4 regions of the Mesorhizobium calcicola genome follow, and region 2 is predicted to be linked to each of the others. Evidence: riboswitches for the same ligand, from Rfam matches in the RefSeq annotation. Region 2 holds a riboswitch; each other region holds the start of a gene.

Region 1 (7,507 bases), on a different contig from region 2:
GCGACCTCGCGCGGTTCGAGCATTCCGGAAAGAAAGGCTTCACGGCCGGCTTCGACCGCCTTGCCGAACGCATGCGCCATGCCGACCGGATCGGCTGCCTTGGCAACCGCCGTGTTCAGGAGCACGGCGTCGAAGCCGAGTTCCATGACGGTTGCCGCGTGCGACGGCCGTCCCAGCCCCGCATCCACGATCAGCGGGACCCCAGGGAAATGTCCGCGCATCGAGCGCAGCGCCGTGATGTTTATCGGCCCGAGGGCGGATCCGATCGGTGCACACCACGGCATCAAGACGTTGCAGCCCGCCTCCAGCAGCCGCTCGGCCACAACAAGATCGTCGGTGGTGTAGGGGAATACCGCAAACCCGTCGTCGCACAGGATGCGGGCGGCTTCGACCAGGCCGAACACATCCGGTTGCAGCGTGTCGTGGTTGCCAATGACTTCGAGTTTGATCCAGCTCGTACCGAAGACTTCGCGCGCCATTTTCGCGGTCGTGACCGCTTCCTTGGCGGAGTGGCAGCCGGCAGTGTTGGGCAGGATTCTTGTGCCGAGCGAGCGGATCAGCGACCAGAATTTCTGGCCGGCCCTGCCGCCCGCCAACTCACGGCGCAAAGAGACGGTTACCACCGACGTGCCCGAGGCCTTGACCGCATCGGCAAGGATGGCAGGAGAAGGATATTGAGCCGTGCCGAGCAGCAGCCGGGAAGGAAGGTTCGTTCCAAGAAGATCGAACATGGTCTAGCCTCCTTGCATGGGCGAGAGGATTTCGATCCGGTCGCCGTCGCTCAACTGAAACTCCGCCCGCCTGGCTCTGTGCACGAGGTCGCTGTTGACGGCCGTCGCCAGCCAATCGCCTTCATAGTCGAGCGCGGCAAGCAGCGCCGCCAGCGTTGTGACGGCGGTCTCAAGCGCTTCGCCGTTAACGGTCAGTTTCATCAGGCAAGCTCCATGGGTTCGTGAGTGAAGACGAGTTCGGCCGCCTGCCGCGCCATGGCCGGCGCGAGGAGAAAGCCATGGCGATAGAGTCCATTGATCGCGACCGTGCTCCCACGGGCCTCGACACGCGGCAGATTGTCGGAAAAGGCAGGGCGAATGCCGACGCCGGTCTCAACGATGCCAGCCTCGCCGAAGGCCGGATGGAGCGTGCAGGCAGCGCCCATCAGTTCCATCATCGAACGGACTGTGACTGGTTCCCCGGATTGGCTTTCGATCATCGTTGCGCCGATCATGAAATGGTGATCGGCGCGCGGCACCACGTAGAGCGGAAAGCGCGGATGAAGCAGCCGGACCGGGCGCGACAGCGAGATGTCAGGCGTGTGCAGGATCAGCATCTCGCCGCGCACGCCGCGCAACCGGTGGTCGGCCGCCGCCATTCCCGTGCAGTCGATCCGGCGATCGAACCCGGAAACCTGCCTGGCGTCCGTGCCGAAGAGGAATTCGACGCCCATCGCCGCGAGCCTCTCATGCAGCACCGTCATCGCCTGGCGTGGGTCGAGATGCGCTTCGTCGGGGAAAAGCAGTCCGCGGCGGAAGCGGCCGGCGAGGTCCGGCTCCAGCTGCGCGATTTCGTCTTCGTCAACACGCCGATGGCCGGACGTGCGGCTGGCGAACCGCTCGAGCTCGCCCGCATCGCGCGGCGAGGCCACGACCAGCGTTCCAGCCCGTGTCACCTCGTCGGGCGTTGCCACATCCCACCAGTCGGCGGCATCGCGTCCGAGATCCAACACGGGCTGCTCCGCGCTTTCACGCTCGCACCAGGGCGCCAGCATACCGCCGGCGAACCACGACGCATTGCCGCCAAGGCAATGCCCAATCTCGGCAACGGTCACCGCCGCGCCGCGTGTGGCGAGCTCGAAGGCGGCGGTGAGGCCGGCGACGCCGGCCCCTTGGACAAGCACCTTCATGATCGCGCAGGCACCTGGGGCATGAGGGGCGCACCGGTCTCGTCCGCTGGCACATAGAGATCCCCACCTTCGCGGTATTTCGCCGCCATCGCCGCCATGCCCTCTTTCTGGGCCTCGGCGCGGATGTCGTGGGAAATGCGCATCGAGCAGAATTTCGGCCCGCACATCGAGCAGAAATGCGCCACCTTGTGCGCCTCCTTTGGCAAGGTCTGGTCGTGGAAGGAGCGCGCCGTTTCGGGGTCGAGCGACAGATTGAACTGGTCTTCCCAGCGGAACTCGAAGCGCGCGCGGGAAAGGGCATCATCCCTGACTTTCGCCGCCGGATGGCCCTTGGCGAGGTCAGCGGCGTGCGCTGCTATCTTGTAGGTGATCACCCCAATCTTGACGTCGTTGCGGTCAGGCAGCCCGAGATGCTCCTTGGGCGTCACATAACAGAGCATGGCCGTGCCGAACCAGCCGATCATGGCCGCGCCGATGCCGGAAGTTATGTGGTCGTAGCCTGGCGCAATGTCAGTCGTCAGCGGCCCGAGTGTGTAAAATGGCGCTTCGCCGCAGATCGCGAGCTGCTTGTCCATGTTCTGCTTGATCTTGTGCATGGGGACATGGCCAGGCCCTTCGATCATCACCTGGCAGTCCTTGGCCCAGGCGATCTTCGTCAGTTCGCCGAGTGTTTCCAGCTCGGCGAACTGCGCCGCGTCATTGGCGTCGGCGATGGATCCCGGACGAAGGCCGTCGCCGAGCGAGAAGGACACATCGTAGGCCCGGCAGATGTCGCAGATTTCCGCGAAATGCTCGTAGAGGAAGCTTTCCCGGTGATGGTGCAGGCACCATTTCGCCATGATCGAGCCGCCTCGGCTGACAATACCGGTAACCCGCTCGACCGTGAGCGGAATGTAATGCAGCCGCACACCGGCATGGATGGTGAAATAGTCGACGCCCTGCTCGGCCTGCTCGATCAGCGTGTCGCGATAGACCTCCCAGGTCAGGTCCTCGGCGATGCCGCCGACCTTCTCAAGCGCCTGATAGAGCGGCACCGTGCCGATCGGCACCGGCGAATTACGCACGATCCAGTCGCGAATATTGTGGATGTTGCGGCCGGTCGACAGATCCATCACCGTGTCGGCGCCCCAGCGGATCGCCCAGACCATTTTTTCGACCTCTTCGGCCATTGAGGAGGTGACGGCGGAATTGCCGATATTGGCATTGATCTTGACCAGGAAATTGCGGCCGATAATCATCGGCTCGCTTTCGGGATGGTTGATGTTGGCGGGAATGATCGCGCGCCCCCGCGCCACCTCGTCGCGCACGAATTCCGGTGTTACAAAATCGGGAATGTCCGCGCCGAAGCTTTCACCGTCTCGCGACAGCTTGTCGCGCAAAATCTCACGGCCGAGATTTTCGCGGATGGCGACGAATTCCATTTCGGGCGTGATGATACCGGCGCGGGCATAAGCAAGCTGCGTCACCGCCTTGCCGGCCTTGCCCCTGAGCGGGCGGTTGCGAACGGGGAATTCCGGCGTCAGGCGCTCGCCCACCGCAAATCCGTTGTCTTCCGGCCTGACATGGCGACCGTCATAGGCTTCGACATCGCCCCGCGCTGCGATCCACGCGTGCCTGCTTCGGGCAAGACCTTTTTCGATGCTCGTTTCGACCGCGGGGTCGGTATAGGGGCCGGACGGATCGTAAACCGTCACCGGCGGCTCGCCGGCTGTCGGGTGGACGTCGATCGCGCGCATCGGCACCCTGATCTGTGGATGGAGGAGGCCGGATTTGTGGATTTTTCGTGAGGCAGGTAGCGGTCCCGTCGAAACCGCTGGGGTCAAGGCATTCATTTGAGGCTCCTTTGCTCAATTGCATTGGAGACCCAGTTCTGTGCCGGAAGGATGAAAAGACGCTTTGGTCAACCTGCTCGAGACAGGTCTTCGGGCATAAACTCCCGCAAAGCGCTTGCACCGTCCCTACGCCAGTATGAACTGGATCAGGTTCAACGGGTCACTGCGCCGCGAAAGCCAGCAGTATCTCAGCCCCTTGCCGGGACTCCCCTGGTGAATGCCTCGAATTGAACGGGACGGCGCCGCTTTGTCAAGCGCCTTCGGACACGCTGGAGTCGGCGGGCGCGGATGGAAAGCTCGTGGATCGGGGCCAAGTCACGCGCGGGAGACCAGGGCAGGAATGGCCAAAGCCTTCTGCGACTCGTCAAGAATCGAGAAGGTGTATTGGCCCTGTGCGTCGAGATCGACGAATAGCGGAGGCGCCCGGTCCGATGATGTGCCAGAGCATCGAACCGGACCGGCGTAAAAGGCCCCGCCAGACGTGTCGGCGTGTCGTCAGCGCTATCCACCAATTCCCTCAGGCGCTGACGGGGAGATCGCGCGAAAGCGAAAGTGAAAAGCAGACCGCCATCGCGGACCATGCTGTTTGCCACCGCATATACGCCGCCGATCACCTGCTCGGCAGCGAGTCAACCAGCCGATCCATTGGCAGCACTCTGTTCAAACCGCCGGAAGCGGGGTTCCGTTTATCTGCCCGGCCGGCCGGCTTGTCCCCCGTCGGAAAAGTGGCCTTGAGGGACGGCTGGCAAGATTGAAGCGAAGTGTCCGTCGTTTCCCTTTTGGACGGCTGGCTATGTCGCACGCGAAAGCGCAGTGAGCTCGCAGGCAGGGGAGTTAGAGGCGACACACGGGCAAGTGGGGGGCTGATGCCTGACCGCCGTCCGAGCCTCAATCATCATACCGCCAGCGTTGATGCTTGCACCCTCGTCACAACTTGAGCGAGGAAAAGCGCGAACAAAATCGTGCCCTGCTTCAGATTCCGCCCATGCAGAGGTACTTCATCTCAAGATAGTCCTCGAGCCCATGGCGGGAACCCTCGCGCCCTATGCCGGACTGCTTCACGCCGCCAAAGGGCGCGGCTTCGGAGGACATGCGCCCGGTGTTGATACCCACCATGCCATATTCCAGGGCCTCGGCCACGCGCCAGACACGCTTCAGGTTGGAGGCATAAAAATAGGCGGCGAGGCCGTAGATCGTGTCATTGGCCTCGTGTACGACCTGATCGGCGTCGTCGAAGTTGATGATTGCAGCCAACGGTCCGAATGTTTCTTCTTGCGCGACTGTCATCTCGCTGGAAATACCGGTGAGGACGGTTGGTTGAAAAAACGTGCCCCTCGTGCCGATACGCTTGCCACCGCATCGAACAATACCGCCTTTTTCGACGGCGTCGGCGATATGGGATTCGATCTTGGCCAGAGCATGCTGATCAATCAGCGGCCCGATGGCAACCGCGGGATCGAAACCGTCACCAACCTGAAGTTGGCGAACCCGCTTCACGAATTTGTCGACGAATTCATCGTGAACGCCCGATTGGACATAAAGGCGATTTGCGGAAACACAGGTCTGGCCGGCATTGCGGAATTTCGCCTGGATCGCACCGTCGACCGCGGCATCGACATCGGCATCGTCGAAGACGATGAAAGGCGCGTTTCCTCCCAGCTCGAGGCTGACCTTCTTGATCTGATCCGAGCATTGGCGCATCAGCAGCCGCCCGACCTCGGTTGAACCGGTGAAGCTGATCTTGCGGACCTTGGGGTTGCCGCAGAGTTCACGGCCAACCGCATCACCTTCGGACGCATAGACCAGATTGACGACGCCTTCGGGAAAGCCAGCCTGATGGGCGAGCGCGAACATTGCGCCCGCCACGAGCGGTGTCTGTTCGGCCGGCTTGAGCACGATCGTGCAGCCGGCGGCCAGAGCCGGCGAGATCTTGCGCGCCACCATGGAAGCAGGGAAATTCCAGGGTGTGATCGTGCCGACGACGCCGATCGGCTGCTTGATCACCAGCATGCGGCGGTCGGTCGACGGGGCGGAGATCGTCTCGCCATAGATGCGATTGGCCTCTTCGGCATACCATTGCAGGTACGCCGCCGCATGCGATATCTCAGACTTGGCCTCAGCCAGTGGCTTGCCCATCTCGGCGGTCAGAATCGCGCCGAGGTCGTCGGTGTGGTCGACGATCAGTTGATGCCAGCGCCAGAGGATGTCGCTGCGCTCTCGAGCGGTCAGCGCCGCCCACCCAGGCTGCGCCATGTACGCTTTGTCAATCGCAGCGCGTGTTTCCTCGACTCCCATGTCGGGAAGCTCTGCCAGCAATTCGCCGGTCGATGGGTTGAGGACCACAAATGTGCGCTCACAAACTGGCGTGCCAAGGGCCGGGAGACGGTCAAGGTTGCCAAACAGGTCGGGAGATTTGAGATGGGGGATCAAAGGCGGGAGCAGCGGCAATGTCGGTTCCTTAAAGGCTTTCGGCCTGTCCGGCCGGGTGGACATCTACTGCGCACGTGTGGCTGTTGCATAGGACCACTCACGAAAAGTCGTGCGTCGCTGGAACCCGTGGACCTGCCGTGGGGGAGGCCGGCGGTCGGCCTTTCGCCTCACGAACCGTTCGCCAGCGGGCTTGGTCCACAGCCATTCGCCCAGGAGATCATTCGTCGTATAGCTCTTGCCCTGCTCGGCGCCGTCCGTTTCGGGTATCGCATCGGAGCCGTAGAGTGTTTCGTAAAGTGAGCCCAATAGGCGTTGGCCCCTGTTGAGCGAGCTGTGGCGTGTGAACAATCGGACCGCGAGCCGAGGTCCCGCCACACCGGCGATCTTCGGATCTACCCGTCGCATGTGGGGCGCGACATTAGAGCCGCTTCGGCATCCACGCTATGCAATGTTCGAGGCGTGCCAGTCGAGCCTTCTGCGAACGAAGCTCGTGACCAACGTTTTGCAACTTGGATTTGCCTTTGGACGCGGCCGCATTGATCAGTTCGCATTCAAGCCAAGCTATTCGATCTCGCATGTGCTGGGCCTCAGCCTGCCGTATATCTCTAATCCAACCTGGACCACGCATATTCCACGCTCACCATCTGCGCAGGCTGGGTAGCATCCGAAAACTAACGCCGGCAGATTCGAAAAACTCGAATTTTAACCGTTGCTAAAATTCGCCGCTCTGTCAGCTACCGGCTCGCTGTCGCGACCTTGAACGGCGACAGTTGCGCTTCCTTGCCTTTCGCGTCCGAAATAATCTTAATGGACTTCGTAAGAGCTTGTTCAGCGCCAGTATCTAAAGGAACCGCATGACACCGCGTCGCAGGCGTATTCTGGGCAAATCAATAGTCGTGACGATAATTGCAGTCGTCGCAACCTTCGGTTTGTCTTTTACGGCTCGGCTTGCGCTGCAGATGCCCATCGACTGGCTGAGCTGGGTGGAATGCACCTTCATTCCCATCCTCATCGGGATGCCGGTCAGTGCCTACATTTTCACCCAGGCGGAAACGATCCAGGAAACATGCGACAAGTTGGAGAAGTCTCATGCAGCCCTGAAAGAGACGCATAGCAGGCTCACCTTCGTCACCAGTCATGACCCGATGACAGGACTTCTTAGTCGCGGTGAATTCATCGCAAGGATGGATAGAAGCCGCGATGAAGGGGAATGCGACACCCTTCTCCTCATCGATCCCGATCACTTCTCGTCAATCAACGACAAGCACGGCCATGCCAAGGGTGACGAAGCTCTGGTTCGGATTGCGAAGGCGCTCATCTATACAACGCGCCCAGGAGACGGGAT
Region 2 (7,507 bases):
GCTGGCCGCGGCTGACGTCGACCTTGTAACCGGCACGCGCGTTACGGACGGGCGTGTGAAATTCCATTTGTGTCATGGTTGCTGCTCCGCGGCGGACGCCGGGAGCCTCTCTCCCGGACCTTCACCCGCCGCTGCAGGCCCGCCCGCCCTCTACCTCTGCCGGCATCCCCGCCCGCCGCCAGAAGCGCCGGCATTGCAGCAGAGTTTGCGCCAGGTGGCTGGCGCACGAAGTGTGAAGGCCGGCAAGGTCTGCTGGCCCTATTCGGCCCTCGGCAATACATGTATGAAACGAGCCGACGTCATGGCAGGCGCAGACCGCACCAAGCTCGGTATTGAGGGTGTAATTGGATGTCGAGCAGGTTCGTCCGACCCGTGGTGGTGCAAGTTGGCCGACATGACCGTGAGCGCGTCATTTTCGATGTGAACGACGCGGCCACGATTCTGCTCCGGAGCTTCCATGATCAGACGAAGAAGCGGAAACTGGCTATGGATGCATGCCTTCAGGTTCTGCGTGGCGAAGCCCACCCGCTGGTTGCCAGACGGGCTTTCGTTGTGGCGGCGTTAGAAGCGAAAATTCTGCGCAGTGATTGAGTTCCAAGATTATAATAGCCTCAATTACTTCAAAACCCCCGCAAGAGCAGTAACGCAGACAAATAGATCGAACGAACGCTTACTCTTGTAGCCGCGATACATAGCTGCGTATCGAGTGCTGCGCTCGTCGCGCAAGATTGATTCGTTGGATCATCCGCCAAGCTCAGGTTTGCGGCGGAGGTCTTTCCGGTTGGTGGAACGCAACCCTGTCGTCGCCGCCAGAAGGGCCGCATTGCTTCTCCGGCACGCCGTCGGCGCTGCCCCCCTTGCGGATCTCCACGACGACGGGCTCGCCGTCGATGACCTGCATGAGGGCCTCTGGAGTTGTCGAAGAAGAAGCCGCCTCACGCACAAGCCGCAGGACATCGACCGCTTCGTGCCGCACCAGGCCAATGCCCGCATTTTTGATGCCGTAGGGAAAAACCTTGGCCTTGCCGATCGTGCTGTCGTCAAGACGATCGCCGAATACGGCAATTCTTCCGCCGCGACGATCCCGCTGTCGCTGTCACTGGCCACCAGACGAAGCCATTTCGGCCTGGCGAAAAAGTTCTTCTGGCGGCGGCGGGAGCGGGCTTGAGCGGCGGCGCTGTCGTCGTTGGAATATAGCCGAGCGGTGGCCGCCCACGGGCCAAAACTGTCCGAGTGATATGGATGGCCGGTCGACAGGCGCTTGACAAAGCCGCGCCTGCCCGTTCAACCTGAGACATTCACCAGGGGGAGTCCCGGCAAGGGGCTGAGATACTGCTGGCTTTCGCGGCGCAGTGACCCGTTGAACCTGATCCAGTTCATACTGGCGTAGGGACGGTGCAAGCGCTTTGCGGGAGTTCACGCCCGAAGACCTGTTTCCAAGCAGGTAGATCAAAGCGTCTTTTCATCCTTCCGGCACAGAACTGGGTCTCCAATGCATGAGCAAAGGAGCCTCAAGATGAATGCCCTCACCCCCGCCGTGTCGACGGGACCACTGCCCGCTTCACGCAAAGATCCACAAATCCGGCGTCCTCCATCCGCACATCAAGGTGCCGATGCGCGAAATCTCCGTCCATCCGACGGCGGGTGAACCGCCCGTCATCGTCTACGATCCGTCGGGCCCCTACACGGACCCGACTGTCGAAACCAGCATCGAAAAGGCCTCGCCCGGCTTCGCCACGAATGGATTACGGCACGCGGCGATGTCGAAGCCTATGAGGGCCGTCATGTCCGGCCGGAAGACAACGGATTCGCGGCGGGCGAGCGCTTGACGCCGGAATTTCCGGTCCGCAACCGGCCCGCTCAGGGCCAAGGCCGGCAAGGCGGTGACACAGCTCGCCTACGCGCGCGCCGGCATCATCACGCCCGAAATGGAGTTCGTCGCCATCCGCGAGAACCTTGGACGCGAGATCATGCGCGGCAAGCTGCCGCGCGACGGTGAGAGCTTCGGCGCGGCGATCCCCGACTTCGTCTCGCCGGAATTCGTGCGCGACGAGGTGGCGCGCGGGCGGGCGATCATTCCCGCCAACATCAATCATCCCGAGAGCGAGCCGATGATCATCGGCCGCAATTTCCTGGTGAAGATCAACGCCAATATCGGCAATTCGGCGGTCACTTCATCGATGGCCGAAGAGGTCGAAAAAGATGGTCTGGGCGATCCGCTGGGGCGCCGACACGGTGATGGACCTGTCTACGGGCCGCAACATCCACAACATTCGCGAATGGATCGTGCGCAATGCGCCGGTGCCGATCGGCACGGTGCCGCTTTACCAGGCGCTGGAAAAGGTCGGCGGCATCGCCGAGGAGCTGACCTGGGAGGTCTATCGCGACACGCTGATCGAGCAGGCCGAACAGGGCGTCGACTATTTCACCATCCACGCCGGTGTGCGACTGCACTATATCCCGCTGACCGTCGACCGGGTCACGGGCATCGTCTCTCGCGGCGGCTCGATCATGGCTAAATGGTGCCTGCACCATCACCGGGAGAGCTTCCTCTACGAGCATTTCGAGGAAATCTGCGACATCTGCCGCGCCTATGACGTGTCCTTTTCGCTCGGCGACGGCCTTCGTCCCGGCTCGATCGCCGACGCCAACGACGCTGCACAATTCGCCGAGTTGGAGACGCTCGGCGAGCTGACGCAGATCGCCTGGGCGAAGGACTGCCAGGTGATGATCGAGGGCCCCGGCCACGTGCCCGATGCACAAGATCAAGCAGAACATGGACAAGCAGCTCGCCGTCTGCGGCGAGGCACCGTTTTATACGCTGGGGCCGCTGACGACCGACATCGCGCCGGGCTACGACCACATCACCTCCGGGCATCGGTGCGGCGATGATCGGCTGGTTCGGCACCGCCATGCTCTGCTACGTCACGCCGAAGGAGCATCTCGGGCTTCCCGACCGCAATGACGTCAAGACCGGCGTGATCACCTACAAGATCGCCGCGCATGCCGCCGACCTGGCAAAGGGGCACCCGGCAGCGAAAGTCAGGGATGATGCCCTTTCCCGCGCGCGCTTCGAGTTCCGCTGGGAAGACCAGTTCAACCTGTCGCTCGATCCCGAAACCGCGCGTTCCTTCCACGACCAGACCTTGCCCAAGGAAGCACACAAGGTGGCGCATTTCTGCTCGATGTGCGGGCCGAAATTCTGCTCCATGCGCATTTCTCACGACATCCGCGCCGAGGCGCAAAAAGAGGGCATGGCGGCGATGGCCGAGAAATATCGCGCAGGCGGCGACCTCTACATGCCGGCGGATGAGGCCGGCAAACCGCCTACGCCGGCGGAGGCGCATGAGCCGTCATGAAGGTCCTGGTCAAAGGGGCCGGCGTCGCTGGCCTCACCGCGGCCTTCGAGCTTGCCACGCGCGGCGCGACCGTGACCGTTGCGGAGACAAGGCATGGCCTTGGCGGCAATGCGTCGTGGTTCGCCGGCGGCATGCTGGCGCCATGGTGCGAGCGGGAAAGCGCCGAGCAGCTGGTGCTGGATCTCGGACGCGATGCCGCCGAATGGTGGGAGGCGGTGTTGCCCGGCCAGGTGACACAGGCCGGAACACTGGTTGTGGCCGCGCCGCGCGACGCGGGCGAGCTCGACCGCTTCGCCAGCCGCACGTCAGGCCATCGGCGTGTCGACGAAGACGAAATCGCGCTACTGGAGCCCGACCTCGCCGGTCGCTTCCGCCGTGGACTGCTTTTCCCCGACGAGGCTCATCTCGACCCGCGCCAGGCCATGACGGCACTCCATGACAGGCTCACGGCCATGGGTGTCGAATTCTGCTTCGGCGCCGACGCCCGGCATGCTTTGGGTTTCGATCGCTGGATCGACTGCACGGGTATGGCAGCGGTCGACGACAGGCTGCGCGGCGTTCGCGGCGAGATGTTGATCCTGCGCACGCCCGACGTCTCGCTGTCGCGCCCCGGTCCGGCTGCTGCATCCGCGCTTTCCGCTCTATGTGGTGCCGCGCACCGACTACCGTTTCATGATCGGCGCGACGATGATCGAAAGCCAGTCCGGGGGATCGATCACAGTCCGTTCGATGATGGAGTTGCTCGGCACTGCCTGCGCTCTGCATCCGGCCTTTGGCGAGGCTGAGGTCCTTGAAACCGGCGTCGGGGTTCGTCCAGCTTTTCCCAACAATCTGCCGCTGGTCGAAGCGAGCGGAGACACCGTCAGGATCAACGGCCTCTATCGTCATGGCTTTCTTCTGGCCCCGGCCATGGCGCGCCAGGCGGCCGAATTTCTCCTCAGCAAAGACAAACCCGTGGAGCTTGCCTCATGAAATTGACCGTAAACGGCGAAGCGCATGAGGTTGCCGCGACCACGCTGGCAGAGCTGCTTGCAGCGCTCGACTATGAGGGCGATTGGCTGGCGACGGCCGTCAACAGCGACCTCGTGCACAAGGCCAGGCGGGCCGAATTCCAGTTGAGCGACGGCGACTGGATCGAAATCCTCTCGCCGATGCAGGGAGGCTAGCATGTTCGAGCTTTTCGGGACGCCACTTCCCTCCCGGCTGCTTCTCGGCACGGCGCAATATCCTTCGCCGGCCATCCTTGCTGATGCGGTCACGGCGTCGGGCAGCTCCGTGGTGACCGTCTCCTTGCGGCGTGAGATGGCGGGCGGCAGGGCCGGCGAAAAATTCTGGTCGCTGATCCGATCGCTCGGCACGAAAATCCTGCCCAACACTGCTGGCTGCCACTCCATCAAGGAAGCGGTCACGACTGCGAACATGGCGCGCGAAGTGTTCGGAACGAGTTGGATCAAGCTCGAAGTGATCGGCAACCACGACACACTACAGCCGGACGTGTTCGGCCTTGTCGAAGCCGCCCGCATCTTGTGCGAGGACGGCTTTTCGGTATTCCCTTATACCACCGACGACCTCGTCGTCGCCGAGCGGCTGCTGGAGGCTGGCTGCAGGGTCTTGATGCCGTGGTGCGCGCCGATCGGTTCAGCCCTCGGGCCAGTCAACATCCCGGCGCTGCGCTCGATGCGCGGGCATTTCCCCAACGTTCCGTTGATTGTCGATGCCGGACTTGGACGTCCGTCGCACGCGGCAACCGTGATGGAACTCGGCTTTGACGCCGTGCTCCTGAACACGGCGGTCGCCAAGGCGGCCGATCCGGTCGGCATGGCGCGAGCATTCGCCAAGGCGGTCGATGCCGGCCGCGAAGCCTTCTGTTCTGGAATGCTCGAACCGCGCGAGGTCGCGATGCCGTCAACACCGACGATCGGAAGGGCAGTTTTTTCATGAAGCTCGATCCCTTCTACCTGATCGTCGATAGTGCCGCCTGGATCGAACGGCTGGTCCCACTCGGCGTCAATCTGGTTCAGCTTCGCATCAAGACCGTGGATAAGGCCGCGTTGCGCGCGGAGATCCGGAAGGCAAAGGCCTTGTGCGCCCAGCACCACTGCCAGCTCATCGTCAACGACCATTGGCGCCTGGCAATCGAGGAAGGCTGCGACTTCGTGCATCTCGGCCAAGAGGATTTGCAAAGCGCCGACCTCTCGCGGATACGGGCAGCCGGCCTAAGGCTCGGACTGAGCACCCACGATCATGCCGAGCTGGAAACGGCCATGGCGGCCAGACCCGACTACATCGCGCTCGGTCCGATCTATCCCACCATCCTGAAAAAGATGAAATGGGCGCCGCAAGGGGTCGAACGGATCAGCGAGTGGAGGCGGCGAGTCGCGCCGACTCCCCTAGTCGCCATAGGCGGCCTCAACCCTGACCGGCTCAACGGTGTCTTCGCGGCTGGCGCCGGCTGCGCGGCGGTGGTCACCGACATTACATTGAATGCCGATGCCGAGGCGCGCACGCGAGAATGGATCGAAAAGACAGACCGATGGCGCTGAAGCGAGAACCGCATGTACTTGTCGTCGGTGGATCGGACTCCAGCGGTGGTGCCGGAATTGCGCGCGACATCGAGACGATCTCTTCCATTGGCGTGCGCACCTGCCTTGCTCTCACTGCAGTGACGGTGCAGACACACGACACCGTCAGGGACATCCGTCATCTGCAACCCGGCCTAGTGGCCGATCAAATGCGGGCGGCACTTCAGGCCAACGAGGTGGCGGCCATCAAGATCGGCATGCTCGCAACCGCTGAGATCATCGCTGCCGTTGCCGCCGTGCTGCTCGAAATTCCGCAGGTACCGGCAATCCTCGACCCCGTGCTCACCTCGACCTCAGGCCGGGCGCTGCTGGAAGCCGACGCCGTCGTCGCCATGAAGCGTGAACTGATGCCGCTTTGCCGTCTCGTCACACCCAATCTCATCGAGCTGGCGCTCTTGGTTGCCTCGGAACTGGCACCGGATGAGGACGGCGCAGTGTTGCAAGGCCAGGAGCTGCTGAACGCCGGAGTGCAGGCCCTGCTGATCAAGGGCGGCCATGCAACAGGGACTTCGTTCGACGGATATCCTGCTGCGCTCCGGTCAAGAACCCATTCGCTTCGATGCGCCGCGTCTTGCAGTATCGATGCGTGGCACAGGCTGCATGCTTGCCAGCGCGATTGCGGCGCATCTTGCAAAGGCAAAGCGGCTCGAAGACAGTGTGCGCGAAGGCAAGCGGTTTGTGTTCGAGCAGCTTCAGAGGAATTCAACCGAATGACCGCAGCCCGCATGCCGAGTTGAGGCCCGTCGCCAGCTCGGCCGTTTGCAATGGGGAGACCGATATCTGGCTCCTTCGGCCCCGCGAAGGAGGGTCAGGCAGCGGCTTGCTTCAACGCTTGAACCGAGCGTTGCGCCGACTCCACCTCGACATTGTCGATCAGCCGCGTCTGGCCGAGCCAGGCGGCGACGAGCAGCCGCGCCGGTCGACCCGGCGTGGCCATCAGGGCAAGATTATCGCCGGCGCGAAGTTCGAGATACTCCACCCGCGAAAAGCCCGCAGCCAGGATCGCCTGTCGAGCCTCATGCAGCAGGCGCTCTACGGGTTCTCCGGAGCTTAGCCGCCCGGCAGTTTCGAACAGGATCTCTGCCAGTCGGGGCGCGGAGGGGCGCTCGGCGGCGGACAGTCGCGTGTTGCGCGACGACATCGCCAGCCCATCCGCTTCACGCACGGTCGGACAGGCGACGATCTCGATCGGAATATCAAGGTCACGCACCAGGCGTCGCACGACTTGCAGCTGCTGAAAGTCCTTTTCACCGAAAAACGCCAGATTGGCGCCGGTCTGCAGGAACAGCTTCGTCACCACGGTCGCCACGCCGTCGAAATGGCCGGGCCGGAACGCTCCGCACAGACCCTCGCTCACTCCGGTGACCGAAACCGTTGTGGCAAAGCCTTGCGGATATATGTCGGCTGCATCGGGAGCATACAGAATATGGGTGCCGACCGACGCGAGCTTGGCGGCGTCATCGTGCTCGGTGCGCGGATAGACAGCCAGATCGCCGGCACTGTTGAACTGTTTGGGATTGACGAAGAGCGTCACGATGACCCGGTCGGCCTTTGCAAGTGCGGCAC
Region 3 (7,507 bases), on a different contig from region 2:
GACACGCCGAGGCCCGGATGCAGGAAGGTTTCGCCGCGCACATAGCCTTCCTCAGGTGTGTCGCCATAAAGCAGGCCGTCTATACCGGCGAGGAAGGAATCGCGGTCGCGCGTGCCGACGCCGGGCGCGCCGAACTGGCGGGCATGGCGCTGCGCCAGATCGATGCGCTGCGGCGTGTTGGGGTGGGTGGCCAGGAAGTCGAGGCTGGCGTCGGTGGCACCGCTGATCGAGCGGAAATCGGTATAGGCCGACATCGACTGCAGGAAGCGGCCGGCGGCGAAAGGATCGTAGCCGGCTTCGCCGATCGACTTGATGCCGATGGCGTCGGCTTCCAGCTCCTGGTTGCGCGAGAATTGCGCCAGCCTGAGCTTGCCGCGGATCAGCGCCGCCTTGGCGGTCGGGCTGTCGCCGAGGACATCGGAAACCACCTTGGTCGCCAGGCCTTCCTCCGCCTCCAGCTGCTGGCGTTGCAGGCCATGATTGGCGGTGACGTGGCCCATCTCATGCGCGATGACCGCGGCAAGCTCGGCCGAATCATTGGCCAGCGCCAACAGGCCGCGCGTGATGTAGAGATAGCCGCCCGGCAGCGCGAAGGCGTTGACATTGGGCGAATTCAGAATGGTGATGCGGTAGGTCTGCGTCGGGTTGGCCGACACGACGGTCAGGTTGCCGACCACCTTGGCGACCATGCGCTCGAGCTTGGGATCGGAATATTCGCCGCCATAGGTGGCCAGGATGCGCGGATGCTGCGCCTTGGCGAGTTCGGCGAGCTTGCTGTTGGCGGCGACGTTGTCGACCGTGATCGGCTTGTCGGAAGGCTGGAAGCCGGATTCCTGAACCTCGGGAGGCGTGAACATCTGGCAACTCGCCAACGCCACGGCAAGGCCGGCCAGCGCGAGAAAGCGCGCCAGCGGATTCATTCGTAGCCTCTCAACGCCGATCGCCAGAACGGCTTCCTTTCGGGTTCCGGCGCATGACCACGAAAATCGGGGGCGATCTTCGGAAAATATCATGCGCTATCTCAAACTGCTGCAGCATCCGTCGCGCGCCCCTCGGGGCAGGCGGCGGATGCTGCAGGCAAATCACGGCCTGTGCCGGACCAATAAGGCGGACCTAGCCACACTCCTCCGGTCATGGCAAGCAAGCGCCACATCGCCTGGAGCCGGTTTGACCGTAAATTATGTCCGCTTCCGGGCAATATCTCGTGATACGACATCGCCCGCACCGCCGATATAGCGCCGGAACGCTTCCGGACCAGCCCCGGTGAAGAAATCGTCCGCCTTGCCGGTTGCCGTGACCAATCCATTGTCCAGAAACACCATGTCTTGGCCAATGCGGCGGGCATCCTCCGGCTGGTGGGTGACGAACAGCACCGTCATGCCGCGTTCGGCGTGCACTGTGGCGACCAGATCCAGCATGTCGTCGCGCAGCGCCGGGCCGAGCGAGGCGAAGGGTTCGTCGAGCAGGAGCACCGGCCGATCGCGCACCAGAACCCGGGCCAGTGCGACGCGCTGGCGTTCGCCGCCGGAGAGCTCGCGCGGCAGGCGCTTTTCCTTGCCGCCCAGGCCGGTGCGCGCAAGCGCCTCGGCGATCGCGGCGCGGTCCGCTTCGGTCAGCCGCAAGGATGGCGAACGGCCGAGCCCGACATTCTGCTCGACGCAAAGATGGGCGAAGAGATTGTTTTCCTGGAACACCATCGACACCGGCCGCGTCGAAGGCGGCTCAGCGCTGACATCGACCCCGCCGATCAGCACACGGCCCGACCGCGGCGTCTCGAACCCCGCCACCAGGTTGAGCAGCGTCGACTTGCCCGAACCGCTCGGCCCCATGATAGCGGTGATTTTCGACGCGGCGAAATCGACATCGAAAACAAGCGGCGCCTCGCCATAGCTGAACGACACCCGGTCCAGCCGTACCGGAGCGCCCTTTCCAGACCTGCTGGCCGCTCCGTCAGGCATCCCGGTTCTTCTCCCTTCCCAGCCAGTGCGCCGCTAAGATCAACGCGAGACAGACGAGGCCGAGCAGCAGCGCCAGGCCGGCGGCGTCCTGCGTGCGGTAGCTGCCCATGCGCGCCAACAGAAGGTACGGCAATGTCTGCACGGAATCACTGCCGAACAGCGCGATGACGCCGAGGTCGCCGAGCGACAACGCCATGGCGAAGGCAAAGGCGGTGGCGAGCGGCCGCCGTAGCGACGGCCAGTCGACCAGCATCAACCGGTTCCAGCCCGCAATGCCGAGCTGCGCACAGAGCCGTTCGTGACGCTCGCTGGCCGCATCATAGGCGGGACGGACAGCGCGCAGCGCGAACGGCATCGCCATCACCGCGTTGACGGTGACGACCATGACCGGGGCGATGGCAAAGACATCCCCGACACGGCGCAGCAACAGGAACCAGCCGGCGCCGACGACGATCGGCGGCACGACGAGGACAAAACCGGCGCCGGTATCGGCGGCATGCTCGAGTATTGTCCTCGCGCCGGAGCGGCGGTTCAGCTCCAGCCCCCGGCGCGCCATGGTCAGCGCCAGCGACAGCATCACTGAAAGCAGCGCCGACAGGAAGGCGAGCACGGCACTGGTCAGTGTCGCCTGCCGCACGGCGGCCTCGCCGGCCAGCCGGCCGAGATCGGCGCCAAGCCCGGCCATCACAGTGGCCACCATCGGTCCGGCAACGAACAGCAGCGCGAGCGCGATGAGCACGACGTTCAGCCAGGTCTCGACCCCGCTGATTGAGAGATAGCGGCGCGGCGCAACCGGCAGATTGGTGTCGCCGACCACGTTGACGCCAAGCCGCGTCAGCGCCAGCACCACGACAAAGGTCAAGGCGATCTGCAGCAGCGTCAGCGTCACCGCGCGCGCGGGATCGAAATCGAAGCGCAGCGCCTGGTAGATGCCGACTTCGAGCGTCGTCGCGGCCGGCCCGCCGCCAAGCGTCAGCACAATCGTGAACGAGGTAATGCAGAGCATGAAGACAAGCCCGGCTACACCCGGCAACGCCGCGCGCAGCGTCGGCCACTCGATCAGCCGGAACGCCGGTTGTGCCCCCATGCCGAGCTGGCTGGCGAGCCGCCACTGATCGGCGGGAATGGTCTGCAGCGCCTCCAGGAACAGCCGCACGCCGAGCGGCAGGTTGAAGAAGACATGGGCGACGAGGATGCCCGACAGGCCATAGATGCCCGGCCAGCTCCCACCGCCGATCACCGTGAACGCGCCGGCGAAATAGCCGGCACGGCCGTAGAGGGCGAGAATGCCGAGTGCCGCGATGATGGCCGGCAGCGCCAACGGCACGGCGAACAGCTGCAAGATGAAGGCGCGGCCAAAGAAGCGTGGATGCCGCGACAGCGCGCGCGCCACGAGCAGCGCCGGCCCGACCGAAAGCAGCGTCGACAGCGCCGCCTGCCAGAGTGTGAAGCGGACAACGCGAAGCAGATAAGGATCGAAGGCTGCCCAGGCGCCGGAGAAATCGTGAGCGCCTTCGACGAGCAAGCCAGCAAACGCGCCGCCGATCAGCAGCGCGATTGCGGCGAGAGCAATGATGCCGGAGGTGATGCGGGGATCGGCTGGATGGCGCGCGGGCATGTCGCGCTACCCAACTCTGTGGTGGGTGCCAATTGATTGAAATGCTTGGCTAAGGTCGAGCTCCCGCCCACCCCCCTCTGTCCTACCGGACATCTCCCCCGCACGGGGGGAGATCGCGCGCTTCGCCGCCCAGGCCAATTTCCAAAATGGCAGGAATGAGCAAGGCGACAGAGCTATCGATCTCCCTCCTTGCGGGGGAGATGGCCGGCAGGCCAGAGGGGGGTGACTTGGCGCGAACATCTGGCGAAGCTTGAATCCTACTTGCTCATCACCGCCAGCCATTCATCGACCCAGGCCTTGCGATTGGCGGCAACGTCCTCGGGGCTGAACAGCAAGGTCTTGGTCGGCTTGACCAGTTTGTCGAAGGCCGGATTGAGCGGCTTGTCGGTCTTGCCGGATGGGAACATCCAGTTGGTCTCGGGAATGGCATCCTGGAATTTTGGCCCGGTCATGAAGGCCATGAACTTTTCGGCCAGCGGATTCTTGGCCCCTGTCGTGGTGATGCCGGCGACCTCGATCTGCAGATACTCGCCCTCCTCGAACGAGGCCGCCTTGTAGCGGTCGGTGTTCTCGGCGACCATGTGGTAGGCCGGCGACGTCGTGTAGGACAGCACCATCGGCGCCTCGCCCTTGGTGAACAGGCCATAGGCCTCGCTCCAGCCCGGCGTCACCGTCAGCACCCTCGCCTTGAGCTTGGCCCAGGCCTCCGGCGCCTTGTCGCCATAGACCGACTTCACCCACAACAGCAGGCCGAGGCCCGGAGTCGAGGTGCGCGGATCCTGGATGACGATCTTGTCGTCGGGGCTGCCTTCGACCAAGTCCTTTAGGCTCTTGGGCGGGCTCTTCAGCTTTTCGGTGTCGTAGACGACGGCGAAATAGCCATAGTCGAAAGGCACGAAAACGTCGTCGCTCCAGCCGCCCGGCACATTGACATCGGACACCGCGCCATGCGGCGCAAACAGGCCGGTGGCCTTGGCGTCGGCGGTCAGATTGGTGTCGAGGCCGAGCACGATGTCGGCTTTGGTCGAAGCCCCTTCCAGCTTGACGCGGTTGAGCAGCGCGACGCCATCGGCGACCGAGACGAAGTCGACATCGCAGCCGCATTCGGCCTCGAATTCCTTCTTCACCACGGGACCCGGACCCCAGTCGGCGGTGAAGCTCTCATAGGTGTAGATGGTGAGCTTGTCCTTGGCCAAGGCCGGCCCGGACAGGACCACGGCCATTGCTGAGACAAGAGAGTAGAGCAGCGTGCGCATCGGCGCCTCCTTCGTTCGAATTGAAAGGAATTGAGGCGTCGGACTGTCCGAAACGTCTAATCCCTCCGCCGGTACAAACCGGATCAGGTTCAGCGGGTTGGCGAGTTTGCCTCTCAGCCGGTCCGCGAAGATCGCGTCCGGCACCCCGTTAGAGCGTTTCGACACATAGGCCCGGCCGATCAACCGCGCAAGTGGCAGTTTGCCGGCCTTCCGTTTCCCGTGCCGGGCTGGTAAGGGCCACACGATATGTGCACATTCACCATCCTGCTTGGCGGCGATCTCATCCGCACGCCACGGCTCGACCGCCAGGTCGAAGGCTCGCGCGTGATCGCCGCCGATGCCGGGATCGGCCATGCGCGCATGCTGGGCCTTGTCCCGGAACTGTGGGTGGGTGATTTCGATTCAGTGCCGGCCAACCTGCCGGATGACCTCGCCGCGGTGCCGCGCCGGACCTTCCCGACGGAAAAGGACCAGACCGATGGCGAATTGGCCATCGCTGCCGCGCTGGAGCGCGGTGCGACCAGCCTGGTGCTCGCGGGCGCCTTCGGCGGCAAGCGCGCCGACCACGCCTTCCTGCATCTGGCGCTCGCCCTGCGGCTGGCCGAGGCCGGAGCAACGGTGCTTCTGAGCAGCGGCGCGCAGGAAGGCGTCCCGCTGCTGCACGGGAAAGCCGGGTTCGACTATGCCGACGGCACGCTGTTTTCGGTGCTCGGCTTTTCCGATCTTTCCGGCCTCACCGTCACCGGCGCCAAATGGCCGCTCGACCGCGTCAAGGTGGCGTTCGGCTCGTCATTGACCATATCCAACGAGGTCAAGGGTCGCCTCGAAATCATGCTCGGCCATGGCCGCGCATTGCTGCTCGCCCACCCTTATCCACTCCCTGAAAGCTGACATGGCCCCGCCCCTTCTCAATATCGACGGGATAAAACTGACCTTCGGTGGCACGCCGCTGCTCGATGGCGCCGCCTTGACGGCGTCGGCCGGTGACAAGATCGCGCTGGTCGGCCGCAACGGATCGGGCAAGTCGACGCTGCTGAAGATCGCCGCCGGCCTGATCGAGCCACAGGACGGCGAGGTGTTCCGCCAGCCTTCGGCGACCGTCCGCTATTTGCCGCAGATGCCCGACATGGAGGGTTTTGCGACGGTCCGCGCCTATGTCGAGGCGGGGCTTGGCCCTGCCGACGATCCATACCGCGCCAGCTATCTCATGGAGCATCTCGGCCTGTCGGGCGAGGAGCGGCCGAACGATCTTTCCGGGGGCGAGGCCAGGCGCGCCGCCCTCGCCCGCGTCATGGCGCCGGAGCCCGACATCCTGCTTCTTGATGAGCCAACCAACCATCTCGATCTCTCTGTCATCGAATGGCTGGAAGAGGAGCTTAGCCGCACCTCCTCGGCGCTCGTCGTTATCTCGCACGACCGCCGCTTCCTCGAACGCGTCTCGCGCGCCACCATCTGGCTCGATCGTGGCCAGACCCGCAGGCTGGACAAGGGCTTTGGCCATTTCGAGGAATGGCGCGACCTCGTGCTGGAGGAGGAAGAGCGCGAGCAGCACAAGCTCGGCCGCCAGATCGTGCGCGAAGAGCACTGGCTGCGCTATGGCGTGACGGCGCGGCGCAAGCGCAACATGCGCCGGCTGGGTGAACTGCAGACCATGCGCCAGCGCTTCCGCGGCCATCGCGGCGCCGAGGGTTCGGCGACCATGGTGGCCAGCGACGCGGCCGAATCCGGCAAGCTGGTGATCGAGGCGAAGAACATCGAGAAGAGCTTCGGCGATCTGAGCGTGGTCAAGGGGTTTTCGACCCGCATCCAGCGCGGCGACCGCGTCGGCCTGGTCGGGCCGAACGGCGCCGGCAAGACGACGCTGCTGAAGATGCTGACCGGCGAGATGAAGCCCGACGCCGGTTCGATGCGGCTCGGCACCAACCTGGAGATCGCCACGCTCGACCAGAAGCGCGAGGCGGTCGACCCGCAAGAGACGCTTGCGCAATACCTCACCGACGGACGCGGCGAGAACCTCGTCATCAATGGCGAGCAGCGCCATGTCGTCTCCTACATGAAGGATTTCCTGTTCAAGCCCGAGCAGGCGCGCACGCCGGTGCGCGAGCTTTCCGGCGGCGAACGGGCGCGGCTCTTGCTGGCGCGCGTGCTGGCGCGGCCGGCAAACCTTCTGGTGCTCGACGAGCCGACCAACGATCTCGACATGGAGACGCTGGAACTGCTGCAGGAACTGGTCGCCGGCTTTGCCGGCACCGTCATCCTGGTCAGCCACGACCGCGATTTCCTCGACCGCACCGTGACCAGCATCATCGCGCCTGACGGCGGCGGCCGCTGGATCGAATATGCCGGCGGGTATTCGGACATGCTGGCGCAGCGCGGCGGCACCCGGCTCGACGACCGCAAGTCGCGGCCGAAGGCCGAAGCCGGCGAAACCCCGGTAACGGCCAAAAGCGAAGCCGCTGCGCCAAAGGGGCCGGCGAAGAAACTGTCGTTCAAGCAGAAATTCGCGCTGGAATCCCTGCCCAAGAAAATCGAAGCTGTGACGGCTTCAATCTCGAGGCTTGAGAACAACATCGCCGATCCGGCCTATTACGAGCGCGACCCAGCCTCGTTCCAGAAGACCATCGCCGCCCTCGACAAGGAGCGTGCGACGCTGGCCGCGCTGGAGGAAGAATGGC
Region 4 (7,507 bases), on a different contig from region 2:
CTGGCGATTCTGTGCCTGACGCAGATATTCTGCTGGACGGTGATGCCCGCACTTATCAACGTCGGACCGCCCAACGATGTCGTCGAAGGCTTCATGTGGGGACGCGAATGGGTGCTGTTGACCTACAAGCATCCACAGCTTCCCGCATGGCTGCTCGAGACCAGCCATCTGCTGACCGGATCGTTCCGCTGGCCGCAATATTTCGTGGCCCAGCTGACGATCTCGGCGACTTTCATCCTGGTCTATCTGCTGGCCCGCGACCTGCTTGGGCAGAGGCGCGCGCTGGCCGCCGTGCTTTTGATGCCGACGCTCTATTTCTTCGGCTGGCCGACCCCGCAGTTCAATCACGACTACGCGCAGATGCCCTTCTGGGCCGCTATCTGCTGGCTGTTGTGGCGTGTGGGCCGTGGTGGTGGGCCGGGCTGGTGGCTGGCGCTCGGACTGGTGTCGGGCGTCGGGCTCTATGCCAAGTTCTCGACCGGCCTGCTGTTGCTGTTCGGCGCCATCTGGCTGCTGTCCGATGCACGGGCACGCAGCCGGCTCGTCACGCCTTGGCCATGGCTTGGGCTTGCGGTTTTCGTCGCTGTCGCCGCGCCGCTGGCCGCCGAGCTCTACCGCGTCGATTTCCTGCCGCTGACCTATGCCGCCTGGCGCGATCAGTGGGTGATGGCCCATCGTTCCCGCTTTTACTACATCGGCGTCCAGGTGGCCGGGCTCTGCGGCTTTGTTCTGGTGTTGGCGATAGCAGGGCTGCTGCGGCGCTCGCCGGCGCCAGAAGAGCCCGTCGGGCGCGGTACGCTGGTCTATCTCTTGTGGATGGGACTTGGCCCGGCGATCCTCGTCATGGTGGCGTCCCTGTTCACCGGCGCAGGCGAGGCCTGGGGCGCGCCGATGTACAATCTTGTTGGCGTCGTGGCGATCGCTTTGCTGGGCCACCGCCTCGGCGCCGTCGAGATGAGAAAGCTGGCGATCTGCGCGTTCATCTTCATCATCGCCATCTCCGGTGCCTATGCGGGCATCCGCTGGACGAAATGCAATTTGCGCGGGCACATGGACGCCGTCTGCTGGCCGGCGCAGAAGATTTCGGACGAGGCAGAGGTCGTCTGGCATGCGGCCGCGCCCGGTAGGCTCGACATAGTCGGCGGCGATGGCCTTATTGCGCCGCTGGCGGGCCTCAATGCCTATGACAAGCCGTCGATCTTCACCGACCTGAACATGCAGTACGCCCCCTGGATCACCAAGGAGCGGCTGCGCGACCACGGCATACTCCTGGTCTGGCCTGGGCGAAACGTGCCACCGTATCTGCAGGCGTGGCTGGGCAATATCCCGGTCAAGACAGTTCTTTTCGACTGGTCGCTCAAGGCGCCGCCCGTGGCGATCAGTTTTGCCGCCGTTCCGCCCGGCGCGCCGCAGTTGCCGAGTGCGATCGACAGCCTCGCCCAAACGAGCAACTGAACCAAGGTCGGCCGATCCGCTGGACGAAGCAAGAGACAATGCCCATTTATGAGTGGATCCAACTTGTTTTTGCGCAATTCCAGACGGAAAACCGCTACTTTCCTGAATTGCTTTTGAGGAGACGTGAAATGGCGACTTCGACCGAACGCGCAGTCCTTGCCGGCGGCTGTTTCTGGGGCATGCAGGATTTGATAAGGCGCTATCCCGGCGTCATCTCCACGCGTGTCGGCTACAGTGGCGGCGACGTGCCCAACGCAACGTACCGCAACCATGGCACCCATGCCGAAGCCATCGAGATCAATTTCGATCCGGCCATCATCGGCTATCGCGCGCTGCTGGAGCGCTTTTTCCAGATCCATGATCCGACGACCCGCAACCGGCAGGGCAACGATGTCGGGATGAGCTATCGCTCGGCGATCTACTACACCACCGACGAACAGAAGCGCATCGCCGAAGACACCATCGCCGATGTCGATGCCTCGGGTCTGTGGCCAGGCAAAGTCGTGACCGAAGTCGCGCCGGTCGGCGATTTCTGGGAAGCCGAGCCTGAGCACCAGGACTATCTGGAGAAATACCCCAACGGCTACACCTGCCACTTCGTCAGGCCGGGCTGGAAGCTGCCGGTTCGCGAGAAGGCCGTTTCGTAGGGTTCACAGCCCGGTTCCGGCAGGTATCGCCGCTCGACCCGGTCGTCGAGCGGCGTCATCGTATCCCAAACGCCTTTCAGTCTGTGCGCGTTGTCGTGTCGGTGAAGCCGCCGAGCTTTTCACCGATGTCCGAAAGTGCCCCTCGAACGATTGTCTCGACCGTGTCTTGCCTATCGGGATCGAGCAAACGAAGACCGTGTTGGATTGCATTGCGCCAGTTGGCGCCACGATTCCATGCTTCAGCAAACACCACGGCGAGGTCATCTTGCCGGCGGGCAGTTGCCATTGCTTCGACAAGCAAGCTTGCCTGAAGAACATCCTTTTCCCGCTTTGCGGCGCCGTTTGCATTCTTTTGGCGAAGGGAGGCGACAATCAGTTTGTGGACAGCATATCGCTCGGGTGAGGGGACCAGCACCGGGACTCCGGATCGATGCAACAGGACGGTTCTTACGGGTTCGCGGATCAGAAAATCCAGGAATCGCAAAGGCTGCGCCGATGCACCGCCCAATGACGGCATCGCGCTCGCGTGGTCAGCGTATTCGTCACTGCCCCGGTTTGGCGTCAGGAATTCGACCTTGTACCGGGAAGCGTTTTCGAACTGCGTTGTGCGACTGACATCCGTTCGGTGCGGAATTTCGCGAAACGAAGGATCGACGGCGCGCAGCACATCCATGATCGGCGGCAGACTGTCGTTCACTTCGACGGAAACGGAGTGAAATTGAGCAAAGTCGGCATCGCCTGTCTGCAGCGCTACCCCCGGTAGCCTTACGCCCAGATATCCGGCGTAGGTCTGGAACGCGACGGTGCCGACCAATACACCCCGCAGGCGGAAAAACCCGGCCTTGCCAAGGGCTTCAACGATATCACCGGTGAATTTTTCCGGCTCCATCAGCCCAGCCTCGCGTACAAGCGTCGACACGAGCTTGCGACGAGCCTTCAGGTCGCTCTTGATTTCCCTGAAGGCGGCGACGCGGTTTGCGATCTCGGGATCGTCGGCCGGGCCGACATATCGTCTTGTTGTCTTCGGCCTGGTTTCCTCAAAATACCAGTAGTCGCGGCCTTTTACAGGAACCCGCACGAAATTGCCCGCGGTCGAGAAGTCGGTTTGGAACGAGGCGTCCAGGCTTCGTTGCACCAGTTCAGCGAACAAGGTGCGATAAGCGATGTCGATCGGTTTCATCCTGCGTTCGACCAATGCCTTCAGGTTATAAGAAATTCGCGGTTCTCTTATAACTGCGCGCCTTTGCCTCGAATTTCAAGGGAGTTATAAGAAAATTGCGAAAACCTTATAACCGTCGAACTTCGTGTCTGGCTTTCCTCCATACTGTCGGACTGGCGCCACCCATCACACGCCACGGAGCAACCGATCGCGGCGGGGAATGAGCCGCGGGAGTTTTCAGGCCTGCTGCGTCGGATAGAGCGTCAGGATGTTGACATTGACCCTTGGTGGCTGCGAGACCGCGTAGAGCATGGCGGCGGCGATATCCTCGCTCTCCAGCTGCTCCATGTCACCCAGCCTTTGCTCGACCGCCAGCCGGACATCGTCGCGCATGTTGGCGGTGAACTCAGTCCTGACCGCGCCCGGCTCGATCACGGTTACGCGGATGCCGTCCTTGCCGATTTCTCGGCGCAGCGATTCCGCCATAGCGCTGGCCGCATGCTTGGTGCCGGAGTAGACCACCGATGGGTGGATGTAGCGGCCGGTTCCGGACGAAACGATGACGATGTGTCCCGATCCCTGCCGTTTCATCGCCGGCAGCGCTGCGTTGATCGTGTAGAGCAAAGCCAGGATGTTGATGTCGACCATTTCCCGGTATTCGCCGGTGGTGGTGTTCTGGAAGGGGGCAGCGACGCCGACACCAGCGACATTGAACAGCATGTCCACCCGGCCATAGTCGTCCAGCACGCGCCGGACCATGGCGGTTGCCTGCGCTTCGTTGGTGATGTCGGCCTCGATCGCGAGCGCCTCGCCGCCGGCGTCGCGGATGCGTCTGGCCAGATCGTCGAGCCGCTGCCGACGCCGCGCCGCGATGGCGACAATCGCGCCTTGCGCCGCCAATGCCAGCGCGGTTGCCGCGCCAATGCCCGAGGAGGCGCCGGTCACCAGGGCGATTTTTCCGTTGAGTTTCCGCATGTTCGTGGCTCCTGCTCAGAGAGAGATTCAGATACGCTCGATGCCGATGACGGCGCCGTTTGAGACATATTCTCAAGCTAGGCAGCAGACGGTTTTCGGAAAATACCATAGAATGACACGATATTCATTGGAGAACACGGCATAATGCGCGGCAGTGACTATGCGGAGCTGAAGGCCTTTGCCGCTGTTGTCGCGCATGGCAGTTTCGCCCGTGCCGCTGAAGATCTGCGGATTTCGGCGTCCACGCTCAGCCAGACGATCCGCCAGCTCGAAGCGCGGCTTGGCCTGCGCCTGCTCAACCGCACGACCCGCAGCCTCTCTTTGACGGAAGCCGGCGCACGCCTGCACGCGCGCTTCACGCCAGCCATGGCCGAGATGGAGGCGGCGGTCGGCGATGCGACCGCCTTGCGCGACACACCGGCCGGCGTCTTGCGCGTCCATATGCCCAGCGTTGCCGCCGCCACCTACCTGGAGCCGGTGCTTGGCCGTTTTTATGAAGCATGGCCGGACATCGTGCTCGACGTGATGATCGACGATGCCGCCATCGACATTGTTGAGGCCGGCTTTGATGTCAGCGCCAGGCTTGGCGAATTCCTCGAAGCCGACATGGTTGCCGTGACGCTTGGCGGCACACAGCGACAGCTCGCCGTGGCCTCGCCGGACTACCTCGCCCGTCACGGATCGCCGTCGGCACCCGCGGATCTGCTCCAGCACCGCTGTATCAATTGGCGCCGGCCGGGCAGTGTCGGCCTCTACGCATGGGAATTCGCCAGGGATGGCCAATGGTTCTCGGTCGCGGTCAACGGCCCGCTTGTCGTCTCCAGCCGCGACATGGCCATTGCGGCGGCCGTGCAGGGCGTCGGCATCGCCTTTTGGGCGGAAGACCTCGTGCGGCCGCTGATCGATGCCGGCAGGCTGGTGTCGCTGCTGGATGATTGGTGTCCGACCTTTCCCGGTTGGTTCCTCTGCTACCAGAAGCAGCGTCATACGCCGCCGGCCGTGCGCGCCTTCGTCGATTTCCTGTGCCATGCGCATACCGGTCGCCCGACGCTGCCAGATGGTTGAGAGTTTGTCGTTCCAACGGCCCGGTTTCGCAGGCCTGGCGCAATGCTTTTAGCGCAGCGCGCCGAAAAACGGCTTTCCGCTCGAATGGTGCTCTAACCCGCGCATCACAGGGGTGCTCCGTACGGTCGGGGCTGAGACGGGGGCGGCAAGCCCACAGACCCTAGAAGCTGATCTGGGTAATACCAGCGGAGCGAGGCGGGCGATGTTTTCAGGCGCACAGATTTCCCTATATCCCATGGCCGACTGTTTCGTCGGCGTCATCCTTGGCGCGCTGGGCGCGCTCGATCCCTACCGCGATCGGCTCAGGATCGAGACCGACGACATCTCGACTCTGCTGGTCGGGCCGCCCGAAGTGCTGTTTCCGGCGATGCGGGACCTGTTCGTGGCGGCGGCACGCGGTGGCAAGCATTGCGTGCTGTCGGCCACCATCTCGCGTGGCTGCCCGGGCGAGCCGGATCATCCGATCTGCCGCTCCGATGCGCTTGGCGGGCCTGTCAGGCCACTCGGTCCGCGCAAGGACGCGGCAATCGCGGCGGTGCGCGGCGCAGCTTTGGCCGGTCAGCCGGCGGCAGCGCAGTTCTCGCTCTATGTGATGGGCACCGAAGACCACATGGACGAGATCTACGGCTGCATCGATTTTCTCAAGCAGTCCGGCGTCTATGAGCGCTCCAAGCATTTCTGCACGAAATTGCGCGCTGATGCCGGCGCGATCTTTTCGGCGCTCGACGAAGCCTTCTGCCGTTTCGGGCCCGGCGCCGGCCACGTAACCCTCGACGTCACGGTCTCGGCCAACAGCCCGTCGGCCGTCTGAGCCAGCCGCGCTCTGCGCGCGACCCCGTCAAAGGTTATGTCCGGGGCCTCATCCTCAGTCGCTTCGCGCCCGATCGCGAGCCTTCTTGTCAAGGCAGCACCAGCCGCGATCTCGGTCGGGTTGCTCCTGCTGGCGTGGGACCTATTCCGGCATCAAGCCGACGACACGCCGGCGCCGTCGCGCGTGTTCGCGCAAGCGATGCTCAATCGCGAGGCGCTGGTCGACAACGCCATTCCCACCATCCGCGCCACGCTGATCGGCTTTGCCTTTTCGCTCAGCGCGGCCTTTGCGCTGTCGATGCTGGTCGACTTCTTCCAGCCGCTGCGGCGTGCGCTGTTTCCCGTCTTCATTGTCAGCCAGACCTTGCCGCTGGTGGCGGTCGCGCCATTGGTGGTGCTGTGGTTCGGCTTCGGACTGGTGCCCAAGATCATGCTGGTGGCGCTGGTCACCTTCTTTCCAATGCTGGTGGCACTGGTGCAGGGCTACGAGGCGACGGAGGCCGAGATCGGCCGGATGCTGCGTGCCATGGGGGCAGGGCGCTGGCGCGTCTTCCTCCTGGCGCGGCTGCCCTCGGCGCTGCCCTATTTCTTCGCTGGCCTGAGGATCTCCATCACCTATGCCGTGGTTGGCGCCATCTTCGCCGAATATGCCGGTGTGGCGAAGGGGTTGGGCATCTACATGCTCAACGCCAAGAACAATTTCCGCCCCGACCTGGTGCTGGCCGCCGTCGGCGTCAGCGCAGCGCTGACCCTCATCCTGTTTGGACTGACGGTGCTGCTGCAGCGTCTTGCCATGCCCTGGGAACGGGCCGTCGGCAAGCAACCCGCAAGGACGGGGCCACAGCAATGAGCCGGCTCGAGCTGCGGCATGTGCGCAAGGCGTTTGGCGGGCTCGACGTGCTCGCCGACATTTCGCTCAGCGTCGGCGCCGGTGAATTCGTCTCCATCCTCGGTCCATCGGGCGCCGGCAAGTCGACGCTGTTCCAGCTGCTGACCGGTGCGCAGCACGGCGAAGGCGAGATGTTCTTCGACGGCACGCCGCTCGATGACCACGGCAGGCATTTCGCCTTCATGCCGCAGCGTGACGCGCTGATGCCGTGGCGACGCATCCTCGACAACACGACGCTTGGGCTCGAAATGCAAGGCATCGGGCGCTAGGCGGCGCGGGCGCGCGTCGCACCGTTGTTCGCCGAATTCGGGCTTGCCGGCTTCGAGCGGCATTTTCCCGCGCAACTGTCCGGCAGCATGCGCCAGCGCGCGGCTCTGCTGCGCACCGTGGTGCAGGAGCGCGACATGCTTTTGCTCGACGAACCGTTCGGTGCGCTCGACGCACTGACCCGCGCCGCCATGCAGCGCTGGCTGGAACAGATGTGGCGGTACCACCGCTGGACGGCGC

The links. A riboswitch is a leader RNA that binds a small molecule or an ion and turns the genes downstream of it on or off. The one in region 2 is predicted to bind thiamine pyrophosphate.
Region 1: another riboswitch for thiamine pyrophosphate. It lies ahead of thiC (phosphomethylpyrimidine synthase ThiC); the one in region 2 lies ahead of thiC (phosphomethylpyrimidine synthase ThiC).
Region 3: another riboswitch for thiamine pyrophosphate. It lies ahead of thiB (thiamine ABC transporter substrate binding subunit); the one in region 2 lies ahead of thiC (phosphomethylpyrimidine synthase ThiC).
Region 4: another riboswitch for thiamine pyrophosphate. It lies ahead of ACFSQT_RS36835 (YkoF family thiamine/hydroxymethylpyrimidine-binding protein); the one in region 2 lies ahead of thiC (phosphomethylpyrimidine synthase ThiC).

Annotation. Positions count from the first base shown of each region.
Region 1 is NZ_JBHUGY010000027.1:68,720-76,226, reverse strand. Features, by position in the region: gene ACFSQT_RS17165 (thiazole synthase) at 1-731, opposite strand, end outside; gene thiS (sulfur carrier protein ThiS) at 735-932, opposite strand; gene thiO (glycine oxidase ThiO) at 932-1,900, opposite strand; gene thiC (phosphomethylpyrimidine synthase ThiC) at 1,897-3,732, opposite strand; TPP riboswitch at 3,838-3,954, opposite strand; gene ACFSQT_RS17145 (NAD-dependent succinate-semialdehyde dehydrogenase) at 4,705-6,180, opposite strand; gene ACFSQT_RS17140 (GGDEF domain-containing protein) at 7,017-7,507, shown strand, end outside.
Region 2 is NZ_JBHUGY010000016.1:135,426-142,932, forward strand. Features, by position in the region: partial or broken gene ACFSQT_RS09055 (hypothetical protein) at 1-76, opposite strand, end outside; gene ACFSQT_RS09060 (DUF982 domain-containing protein) at 349-591, shown strand; gene ACFSQT_RS39750 (hypothetical protein) at 755-901, opposite strand; partial or broken gene ACFSQT_RS09065 (3-oxoacyl-[acyl-carrier-protein] synthase III C-terminal domain-containing protein) at 944-1,197, shown strand; TPP riboswitch at 1,295-1,410, shown strand; partial or broken gene thiC (phosphomethylpyrimidine synthase ThiC) at 1,517-3,359, shown strand; partial or broken gene thiO (glycine oxidase ThiO) at 3,356-4,359, shown strand; gene thiS (sulfur carrier protein ThiS) at 4,334-4,525, shown strand; gene ACFSQT_RS09085 (thiazole synthase) at 4,527-5,300, shown strand; gene ACFSQT_RS09090 (thiamine phosphate synthase) at 5,297-5,902, shown strand; gene ACFSQT_RS39790 (bifunctional hydroxymethylpyrimidine kinase/phosphomethylpyrimidine kinase) at 5,893-6,678, shown strand; gene panC (pantoate--beta-alanine ligase) at 6,750-7,507, opposite strand, start outside.
Region 3 is NZ_JBHUGY010000038.1:131,121-138,627, reverse strand. Features, by position in the region: gene ACFSQT_RS25835 (M48 family metalloprotease) at 1-920, opposite strand, end outside; gene thiQ (thiamine ABC transporter ATP-binding protein) at 1,179-1,958, opposite strand; gene thiP (thiamine/thiamine pyrophosphate ABC transporter permease) at 1,951-3,576, opposite strand; gene thiB (thiamine ABC transporter substrate binding subunit) at 3,834-4,832, opposite strand; TPP riboswitch at 4,876-4,990, opposite strand; gene ACFSQT_RS25815 (thiamine diphosphokinase) at 5,079-5,723, shown strand; gene ACFSQT_RS25810 (ABC-F family ATP-binding cassette domain-containing protein) at 5,725-7,507, shown strand, end outside.
Region 4 is NZ_JBHUGY010000076.1:1,000-8,506, forward strand. Features, by position in the region: gene ACFSQT_RS36810 (glycosyltransferase family 39 protein) at 43-1,455, shown strand; gene msrA (peptide-methionine (S)-S-oxide reductase MsrA) at 1,584-2,102, shown strand; gene ACFSQT_RS36820 (nucleotidyltransferase family protein) at 2,179-3,282, opposite strand; gene ACFSQT_RS36825 (SDR family oxidoreductase) at 3,499-4,236, opposite strand; gene ACFSQT_RS36830 (LysR family transcriptional regulator) at 4,381-5,301, shown strand; TPP riboswitch at 5,400-5,513, shown strand; gene ACFSQT_RS36835 (YkoF family thiamine/hydroxymethylpyrimidine-binding protein) at 5,504-6,112, shown strand; gene ACFSQT_RS36840 (ABC transporter permease) at 6,149-6,961, shown strand; partial or broken gene ACFSQT_RS36845 (ABC transporter ATP-binding protein) at 6,958-7,507, shown strand, end outside.